DNA from 2 places in the Paenibacillus sp. FSL P4-0176 genome. Region 1 is predicted to be linked to the other one. Evidence: riboswitches for the same ligand, from Rfam matches in the RefSeq annotation. Region 1 holds a riboswitch; the other holds the start of a gene.
What was found. A riboswitch is a leader RNA that binds a small molecule or an ion and turns the genes downstream of it on or off. The one in region 1 is predicted to bind FMN.
Positions count from the first base shown of each region.

Region 2: another riboswitch for FMN. It lies ahead of ribD (bifunctional diaminohydroxyphosphoribosylaminopyrimidine deaminase/5-amino-6-(5-phosphoribosylamino)uracil reductase RibD); the one in region 1 lies ahead of MKY95_RS18145 (DMT family transporter).

Region 1 covers NZ_CP150242.1:4,030,083-4,035,489, forward strand. The annotation lists gene MKY95_RS18130 (amidohydrolase family protein) at 1-162, opposite strand, end outside; gene MKY95_RS18135 (CGNR zinc finger domain-containing protein) at 274-825, opposite strand; gene MKY95_RS18140 (DinB family protein) at 968-1,468, shown strand; FMN riboswitch at 1,553-1,706, shown strand; gene MKY95_RS18145 (DMT family transporter) at 1,851-2,831, shown strand; gene MKY95_RS18150 (amidase) at 3,162-4,658, shown strand; gene MKY95_RS18155 (urea carboxylase-associated family protein) at 4,793-5,401, shown strand.
Region 2 covers NZ_CP150242.1:4,710,353-4,715,759, reverse strand. The annotation lists gene MKY95_RS21890 (peptidylprolyl isomerase) at 1-306, shown strand, start outside; gene MKY95_RS21885 (hypothetical protein) at 437-1,726, shown strand; FMN riboswitch at 1,896-2,064, shown strand; gene ribD (bifunctional diaminohydroxyphosphoribosylaminopyrimidine deaminase/5-amino-6-(5-phosphoribosylamino)uracil reductase RibD) at 2,389-3,492, shown strand; gene ribE (riboflavin synthase) at 3,554-4,222, shown strand; gene MKY95_RS21870 (bifunctional 3,4-dihydroxy-2-butanone-4-phosphate synthase/GTP cyclohydrolase II) at 4,255-5,407, shown strand, end outside.

The DNA of each region.
Region 1 (5,407 bases):
AGCATCAATGATCTCCGCATCCGGAATATCCAGGTCGGGCTGAATAGCCATGATCAGTGAATCCTGAATCAAAACGTCCGCCCTCTTATACTGTCCAATTTTAGCATCCATCGACAACACACAGCCATTTTTCAACAGATAACTTGTCCGCACAAGAAACATCTCCCATCTATTTTGGTTTGAAAGACGATCACATCCTGCTTACGAATCCGTACTGCTTCTGACTATTTTTTCGCTAGTATATATACATTATATAGTTATTGTTAGTATTTATCAATTTTGGGATTTACGTTTCGCCCGAAATCTTCTGACCTTCATCAGATTGCCACACATCTTATCATCACAGTACTTCTGTGTTCTGCTTCGGGTATCATCATAGAACATCCAGCGACAATCCGAATTATCACAGATCCGGATCCTGCCGCCTTCTCCCTCTACCAAAGTCAAAGCAAAGTCAGCAGCTACCTCAGCCATAACCTGACTCCAATGTGCTTCTACAGCTACCAGTTGGAGTTTCAGTTCCTGATCAATTGTAGTCAATGTTCTTCTCACATGCCCTGCTTCCATAACGCCGTTCAACCATTGTTTTTCTATATCCGTTAATGATGCTCCAGAAGATAAGCGGGCTCCAAGAGCTATCAATTCATTCCTGAAATTTCTCATCGACAACTCCTCTTCTGGAGATGCAGGGACAGAAGCGTTAAGTTGCCATCGTTCCAGAAAATCTTGCTGCCAGTTCGCCTTCCCAAGTCTGTCCTCCGATCGATCTCCCCCACGCCAATCGTGATAATCGCTGTTTACAAAATCGGTCCATAATCTGTCCATATATACCTCCGTTTATGTAACCATCTAAGTAAACAAAGAAGGTTACAACTCGTCTTTGATGTGTTATATTGAGTGTAACCTTATTAATCAGTTTTAGCTAGTTACATCACCTATCACAATTATACGCAAGGAGGAAAAGGCAATGACAAAAACAACAGCACTAGATGTGTTACTTATTCAAAAGGATGATACTTGGGATCAATGTAATTGGATTGTACCTTTGTCGAAATCCTTGGAGGGTCTTACAGCAGAACAAGCAGCCTGGATTCCACCCTCAGGAGGATTAAGCATCTGGCAGTTGGTTAACCATATGTATTATTACAACCATCGCTTATTATGTCGCATGCAAGGTAAGGAGCCTACCCTTCCTGCTGTAGACTCCAATGAATACACATTTGGGAATCCTGGAGATGCAACGGACGCAGCTAGTTGGAATACACTGATGCAGGGTACAACTCGATTAGCCCAGCAGTTGCGAGATCAATTGGCTGCACTACAAGAGTCAGATCTTGAAGCCGCATATATGGATTCCGAAGAGAAATGGGCACACGAACTAGCTCGCTGGGTACTCCATGATGCGTATCACGCAGGTCAGATCGTGCTCCTTCGCAGACAGCAAGGAAGCTGGAAAATCGTTTTCTAAAAAAAATGCTTGAACTGCTAGCGCTTACAGGAATAAGATGAACTTATTAATGTTACAGCTTGTTCAACACACTATATAATTGAATAGGATCTTCGGGGTAGGGTGCAATTCCCAACCGGCGGTGATGTTCTTCGGAACCAGCCCGCGACTCGCTATTTGTTCTTAACGAAGGACATCTAGCGACTGACTTGGTGTGAATCCAAGGCCGACGGTACAGTCCGGATGAGAGAAGATCAACACATTGACATGCCGTTCACGGGAAGGCCTCTTTCCTGACGCATGTCCTTGGATGAGCCCCCGTTTATTTGGTATATACCAAAACGGGGGCTTTTGTCGATTTTGCCAACTGAAGATTCCGTGTTCTGACGAAGGAGTCCTGAATATGGAAAAGACATCAGCAGCATCACCTGTTTACCGCAAGGAACGAAGTAATACCGGATTCTGGCTTGTAGTTCTCGGCGCCGCCTTATGGGGTGTCGACCCCCTCTTCCGCATTATTTTGCTAAATACGATGACATCCACGCAGATTGTACTGGTGGAACATATCATCGTCAGTCTTATTGCCATTCCCGTACTGTGGAAATTTCGGGCTGATCTGAAAAACCTGCGCGCTCGCCACTGGATTGCCGTGATTTTTATCTCATGGGGAGGATCAGCACTCGCAACGGTATTGTTCACCATGGCGCTTACACATAACGATCCGAATACGGTGCTGTTATTGCAAAAAATGCAACCACTCTTCGCTATCGTGCTGGCTAAACTGTTATTAAAAGAAACGTTGCCTCGCCGCTTCGGTGGATTGTTCTTCATTGCATTAGCAGGAACGTACCTGCTTACATTTGGATTCACATTGCCATTAGGTAACTGGGACAACTGGATTCATGCTGGAAGCTTGTTATCCCTTGGGGCTGCTGCCCTATGGGGAGGTTCAACCGTTATGGGACGATTGATGCTGGGTCAGGCGCGTTACGAAACCGTCACCTCCCTGCGCTTTGTCGTTGCTCTCCCGCTCCTGATCTTTATGACGTGGAACGAAGGTGCGGCATGGACGTTCCCGTCCGGAACGGGTGAACAGACTGCTGTCATCCTCAACATTCTCGGTCAGGCATTGTTACCAGGTTTGCTCAGTCTTCTGTTGTATTACAAAGGTCTGTCGTCAACCAAAGCCTCTGTTGCAACACTCGCAGAACTTAGCTTCCCGATGGCTGGTGTGTTGGTGAACTGGATTGCTTTCCGTACACTGATTACATGGGAGCAGCTTCTTGGTTTTATCCTGATCTGGGTGGCCCTCTTCGCCATTTCCAGACAGCAGGAAAGATCATCAACTGGGGCCGATGCTGCACCGAAGCTGCGTACAGAGTAAGTGGATATATCTGAGGTTCACATATAAACAAATAGTTAATATAAATGTAAAATAAAACCATTGCACATCAAATTAGATGAGCAGTGGTTTTATTTTATTGCCATTACTCGATTATTACTCGATCATTTTCTCAATTAGCAAAATGAGCTATTAACCCTGTGCTTTATTTCTATATCGCATATGCAAATCCCCCTCTTTTTCCTCCAACCTCATAACGAGTATGCATATCATCGCACTACTTCTCTTCTATCTTTTGTCTTTTGTCTAATCCGGTGGTACGATGACATATGGAATAAACAGATGAATTATATTCAGAGAGGAACGATCATAATGTCTTCATTCTCATATACCTCCTACGACGCCGTAGGTTTGGCTGAACTGATCCGATCCCGGGAAGTATCCCCGGTTGAAATGCTTGAAGCGGCGTTTGCACGCCTTGAAGAAGTGAATCCGCAACTTAATGCGGTTATTCGTACATATGAATCTCGTGCACGGGAGGAAGCCGGTTTGGTTCGACCTGGAGAACAACCTTTTGCCGGTGTTCCCCTGCTCCTGAAAGATATCTCGCAATCCTTGGAAGGTGAATTTCTGACTTCAGGCTCACGTTTGTTCAGCGAGCATCGGTCATTACGCAATTCCAATTTTGTCACTCGACTCCGTGATGCAGGCTTTATCTTCATAGGACATACCAATACGCCTGAATTTGGTTTGAAAAATATTACCGAGCCCCGTCTTCATGGTCCCACTCGCAATCCATGGAATATCAATCACTCCCCGGGTGGTTCAAGTGGTGGTGCCGCTGCTGCTGTAGCTTCGGGTATTGTTCCTCTTGCCGGAGCCAGTGACGGAGGAGGTTCGATTCGTATCCCGGCTTCCTTTAGCGGATTGTTTGGGTTAAAGCCAACCCGCGGGCGCACACCTGTAGGACCGGGAGTTGGTCGTCAATGGCAAGGCGCATCGATTGATTTTGCCCTCTCTCGCTCGGTTCGGGACAGTGCTGCATTGCTTGATACGTTACAAGTCATTCAGCCCGAAGCTGCGTTCCATGCTCCACTCTTTCCAGGCAGTTACTTGGCTGATATGAGCTATCCACATCAACGCAAACTGAAAATTGCATACACAACGGATTCACCCGTGGGAACACCTGTCAGCGCAGAAGCCAAAGAGTCTGTATACAAGCTCGTTCGCTGGTTGGAAGATCAAGGTCATCATGTTGAGGAAAAACTGAGTCCAGTCAATGGAGTTCGGTTGATGGAGAACTATTACATGATGAACAGTGGTGAGATGGCTGCGATGATCTCTTCTATGGAACGCTCCATGGGCCGGGCTCTGACCTCCGATGATATGGAGATTGAATCTTGGGTTCTGGCTGAAGCAGGCAAAAAGGTGTCCGCTGCGGAATTTGTACATAGCTTAGCTGAATGGGATGTAGCTGCAGCCCAGATGTCCACTTTGTTCGAGCGTTATGACTTCTACGTCACACCTGTTAATGCTTTTCCTGCGCCTAAGATTGGTGAATTAACACCTCATGACGAACAGATCCGTAATCTGATGCGAATTAGTGAATTGGACAAGACCCAGCAGCAGCAACTCATTTATGAAATGTTTGAGCCAAGTCTTACGTATACACCGTTCACCCAGCTTGCAAATCTGACAGGTCAGCCTGCGATAAGTGTACCTCTGCATATGACACCTGAAGGGTTGCCAATGGGCGTTCAAGTGATGGCAACCAAGGGACGCGAAGATTGGTTATTACACCTGGCTGGACAGCTTGAACAATCAGACCTCTGGATCGGGATGAGAGGTAATCCACTATTTCCAGCATAAAGACGTATTATGTGGTGTGTTAAATTTACCATTGGATGTTCCTGCCTGAGTACAGAGTGCATCGCCATAAAAGTGCATGAAAGCATCATCTGTTCCGCATACTGAAAGCAAACAGTAGCGGAGGAATGTAACAGATGAATACAAATCAGCGCCATAAACAGTCTTATCGTATCCCAGCCAAAACGGGATATGCCTTGAAAGTAAACAAGGGTTCTTTACTACGCATAACGGATCTGGAGGGACAGCAAGTCATTGATTTTGTGGCATATGATGCTACAGATGCTAACCATCGCTTGGACCCCGGCGTGACAATGGACGTATTGCGTACTTATCGAATTAAACCGGGACAGTTTGTGTATTCCAATCAGTATCAACCTTTACTCAAGATTGTCCGTGACACCGTTGGGGTACATGATTTCTTCAACTCCGCTTGTCGCCCAGAGATGTATGAGGTGTTATACGACAAAAAGGATCATGCCAGTTGTTATCACAATCTGAACACGGCACTGGAACCCTTTGGGATTCTACCACCAGACCAACACTATCCGTTTAACCTGTTTATGAAGTCCGTTGTAGACAGTGAAGGCAAGATTGATGTTGTAGCTCCCGACTCTCGTGCAGGTGATTATGTCGAGATGGAGGCATTAATGGATCTCACAATTGGGCTCTCCGCCTGTCCTTGTGAAGAAAGCTCATGCAACGGATATAACTGCACCCCTATTCAATTGGATGTGGAACTTTAACAGAAT
Region 2 (5,407 bases), 680 kb from region 1:
CTTACATTCCACCGCGTTATTCCGGGCTTTGTAGCTCAAGGCGGATGCCCTAACGGTAGCGGTGCAGGTGGCCCAGGTTACACAATCAACTGTGAAATTAACCCGAACAAACATGAGCGCGGAACACTTGCTATGGCACATGCTGGCCGTAACACAGGTGGAAGCCAGTTCTACATCTGCTACCAACCACAACCACATTTGGATGGACAACATACTGTATTTGGTAAAGTAACTAAAGGTATGGAGTTCGTGGACGCTTTAGAAGGTAAAGACAAAATGGAAACTGTTGAAGTTGTAGAAGCTTAATACCTTCACCTTAACTGGATCCAAACATGAAGTGCTTCTTTTATAGAAGCACTTTTTTTATTTTTTACATACTTCAAATCGATAATTAGAAAGGATGAATATAACCTTGGATATGGTTACTCAGCTAAGCTTGTTAAAACAAATTTATAGTGAGCGCACGTTGTGGGATGAAGAACTGCAGGCATCGCGCCATGTCGTTCCGGATAGTCTATCGGTAAAGGATCGAGAAGCGCTTGAGGCAGCCGGGCATGAACCGAATCGCTTTGTACGTCCGCAACATGATGAAACGATTACTGAGCTGAAAAAAGTTGCGAATCAATGGACGATCAATGATGCAGCGCAGGCCTTTGTATCCTCTTTGTGGTCAGCACCCATGATCTGGCGTTCGTTGCTTACGGGCAAGCTTATTGCGAGCAGTATGCCAAGCCATGAACATACGCCATATCCATCTTCGAACACTTGTAAGATCTGCGGATTAAGTGTAGATCAAGCAACCGACACAACGCTACAATGGTATTGGCGGATGACCAATGGAACACCGTTGGACGGTGATCCTTTTGGATATGTGTTGGCACTTCGAGAGCTGGCTACCGCGCAGGAGCTTCCAATACCCAATAAGTACGACCGCTGGACATTCCGTGCGGTGTTAACGGTGTTGCGCGAATTACCTCCCAAAACACGTTACAGCAAGGCAGCAGTAGCGCTCAAGAAGGAACGTCTTTTGCCTACACAGAAGGAATATGCCTACCGTGATTTACTTGAGACGTTAGCTCTGATTGGCATATTGGATACGCCGGAACATCCTGGAATGATCACGGAATTCACCTCTTACATGCAGCGTGACGCACGCCCCAATGTGCGGGTTGAAGTGCAGGCCCCTCTGGCGTGGTGGGACTCATCTGTCGGAATTAATGAGAACAACCTGAACAAGATATTTCATGATTTTGATCTGAATAACATATCACTTGCGGATAAGCCTGATGAGAGTCCAGCTGTAAAGGACACGATCTTAGGGGCATTGGAGAAGAAGAGAAGTGTTCGCGGAAAAGTACCAAAGGCATCTCCTGATGCAGGTACCGGGGAGGTACAGTCTGGCGATGTGTATGCTGTTCGGGTCCGGGAAGGTGTATGGGTGACTGTATATTGTCATGAAGTCAGAGACAAGCGCGTCATTGTCGAATATCTGGATGGAGTCTTCCCAGAGATGCCGGGAAAAGCAGATTTGCATGGGACGTTTCGACCGAGAGCGAATGGACGCTGGAAATGCTCGGCTATTGCGATTGATTCCACAAGTTGGGTCAGAAGGGTGGCAAGAGAGTTTCCGCTTCCGACTTCGCCCCTGCAAGAACCTGACCGCACTCCATTCCATAATGCCAAAGAATTAAAGCATATGGCGAGCTGGTGTTTTCCTGATATGTAGAATGTTGCGATGGATGTGAAAATGGGCCACCAAGCAAAAACCGTACCTCCTTGAGAGGAAGCGGTTTTTTGTTGTTTCTTAGCTTATTAAAAGTTAGTATGTGACAAAAAGGAACAAAAAACAATTGATTTTTTGGCATTAAAGTGCTAACATCCAAGTAATAACGAAAGCAATCCTTCAGGGCAGGGTGTAATTCCCTACCGGCGGTGATGCAGGAAGTGTAAGGACCTATGTGTCCAGCACTTGATGCAAAGTCCGTGACCTGTCTGCCATTGGCAGATGGCTGATCTGGTGTAATTCCAGAACCGACAGTATAGTCTGGATGGGAGAAGGAGAGGTGCAGACCTAACAGGTTTGCATTCAGCAGGAGTATTGCTGCACAGTCACGATTTTATGATGTCTTGCACTGTGCAGGGAAGATCCGGATACGCCGGACAGTTCCATACATATGCCGCACTATAAAAGCTCTTTACCTGTGATTGATGTTCATTAAGGTATGTGTCTATTTTCACTTGCCCGAAATGAAGATTTGGGCAAAGTGTTGGCGTGCTGTATCCATTTCACTCCTGCTGGTGACATTTGTCTCTCATCATCCCCATCGAACTGATTGTTCGACGGGGATTTTTTAATAAACAAGACTTTAAACCGCGGGGTGAACGGATTTGGAAATGATCAATGATGAATTTTATATGGCACTGGCATTGGATATGGCGGAACGAGCACAGGGACAGACCGGGATTAATCCGGTTGTTGGATGTGTAGTTGTGAAAGAGGGTCGTATTGTAGGCCTGGGGAGCCATCTGAAACGTGGAACCGGTCATGCAGAGGTGCATGCACTTAACATGGCAGGCAGTGATGCAGAAGGAAGTACGGTATACGTTACACTTGAGCCTTGTAGTCATTATGGCAAGACGCCACCTTGTAGTGAACGCCTGATTCATGAAAAGGTGAAACGTGTTGTGGTATGTTGTGAAGATCCAAATCCGCAAGTATCCGGCAGGGGCATAAGCATGCTTCGTCAACAAGGCATTGAAGTTGAAGTTGGCGTACTGCGTGAGCGAGGAAGACGTATGAATGAAAAATTCATTAAGTTTATTACAACGGGTCTACCTTTTGTGACACTGAAAACGGCTACTACTTTGGATGGGAAAATTGCTACTCGCAGCGGAGACAGCAAGTGGATCTCTAACGAGCCCGCTCGTGAGATTGTGCATGCCCTTCGTCATCGTCACCAGGGAATCATGGTTGGCGTCGACACGGTAATCGCCGATAATCCGGAACTTACTACCCGTTTGCAAGTCGAAGGCATTAGTCCAGTGCGCATTGTAGTGGATTCCAAGTTACGTCTTCCCGTAGGTGCCAAAATGGTTAAGGATGGTCTTGCTCTAACATGGGTGCTGACAACAGACGAAGCCAGTCCTGAAGCTGCTGAACGTTTGGAAGCCTACGGCGTCGAGATTATACGCTGTGGTCCTGGACCACGTGTGGATCTGTTGAGCGGACTTAGCAAGTTGGGTGAACGTGATATAGGTTCGATTTTGCTTGAAGGTGGAGGCACCTTGAATGGAGCCATGTTGGAGGCACGGTTGGTTGATCGACTGCTTATGTTTATCGCTCCGAAGATTGTAGGCGGTTATGATACACCTGGAAGCTTCCGCTTCGAGGGTGTGGAACGTATGAATCAGGCGATTCAATTGAATCAGTTGGAGATTGAACAAGTTGGAGATAATATCAGCATTGGTGGTATTCCGGTGTGGCCTGAATAAATAAATGGATTTGAAAGTAGAAAGTTAGGTTTTTTATAACTTGAAAAAGGGAGGCGGCAGCATGTTTACCGGTTTGGTGGAAGAAGTCGGTCAGATCCGGCGTATTGGTCGGAAAGGCGAAGCGATGGTCCTGAATATCGGAGCTTCCGCCATCATGGACGATCTGAAGATTGGTGATAGTGTAGCAGTGAACGGCGTGTGCTTAACTGCGACAACGCTCGAAGGTGGAGGTTTTACCGCCGATGTAATGCCTGAAACCTATCGCCATACCAATCTCAGTCAGCTGCAATCTGGCAGTAAAGTTAATCTGGAGCGGGCCATGCAATCAGGCGGTCGTTTTGGCGGACATATCGTACAGGGCCATGTTGATGGTACTGGAGTGATTGGCAGTATAACACGTGATCAGAATGCAATTGTGTTTGAGATTAAGCCTGATGATCACCAGTTGTTCAAATATCTGATCCCCAAAGGATCGGTTACACTGGATGGCATTAGCTTGACCGTTGTCCATACGTCGGATACCGCATTCACGGTTTCCATTATCCCGCATACCATTGGTGAAACTGTACTAAATGTGAAAAAGACAGGGGATACCATTAATATCGAATGCGATATTTTGGGCAAATATGTGGATCATCTGCTCCAGTATGGGAGAGGACATCGGGAGACAGATGCTGGCAAGCCGCGCAGTATCAGTGAAGATTTTCTCTCCAATCACGGATTTGCATAAATAGAGAACAGAAATTAACTGGAGGTGGACCAATGTCAGAACAATCCATTCTGGACACAATAGAAGAAGCCATATATGATCTCATGCGAGGTAAACCTGTCATTGTTGTGGATGATGAAGATCGGGAGAATGAAGGCGATTTTATCGCTTTGGCCGAAAAGGCGACGCCTGAAGTCATTAATTTCATGATTACCGAAGGTAGAGGTCTGGTCTGTGTTCCGATTACACAACAACGTGCGGACGAACTTAACCTGAAACCGATGGTTCAACAAAATACGGATTTCCATGGAACAGCCTTCACCGTCTCTGTGGATCACAAAGATACAACAACAGGTATCTCGGCACATGAACGTTCTATTACTGTGAAAGGCCTAATCGATCCTGAGGCAAAAGCCGGGGACTTCCGTAAGCCTGGTCACATGTTCCCGCTGATTGCAAAAGACGGCGGTGTACTTCGTCGTGCCGGACATACGGAAGCGGCTGTAGATCTCGCTATCATGTGTGGTTCCTACCCTGCTGGCGTTATTTGTGAAGTGATTAAGGAAGATGGCACGATGGCCAGACTTCCGGATCTGCAGGAGATTGCCCGCAAGCATGATCTGAAGCTGATCAGTATTCAGGACATGATTCGTTACCGTAACGAAAAAGAGCAACTGGTTCAACGTGAAGTGGCTGTGCGTATGCCGACGGACTTTGGTGAGTTTCAAGCGGTGGCTTATACAAACGCTGTGGACAATAAGGAACATGTGGCTCTGGTCAAAGGAGAAATTGATGGTTCGAAACCCGTACTTGTACGTGTACACTCTGAATGTTTGACAGGTGATGTATTCCATTCGCATCGTTGTGACTGTGGTCCGCAGTTTGATGCGGCACTCAAACAGATCCACGAGGAAGGCAATGGCGTACTGCTTTATATGAGACAGGAAGGTCGGGGTATTGGCCTGATCAACAAACTCAAAGCCTATAAGTTGCAAGAGGAAGGTATGGATACTGTTGATGCAAACCTGAGTTTGGGTTTTGCTGCTGACTTGCGTGATTACGGAATTGGCGCTCAAATTCTGAAAGACCTTGGGGTTCGTCAGATCAGACTGCTAACTAACAACCCTCGTAAAATTAAAGGCCTTGAAGGATATGGACTTGAAGTCGTAGAGCGTGTCGCGATCCAGATGGAGGAGAACGAGGACA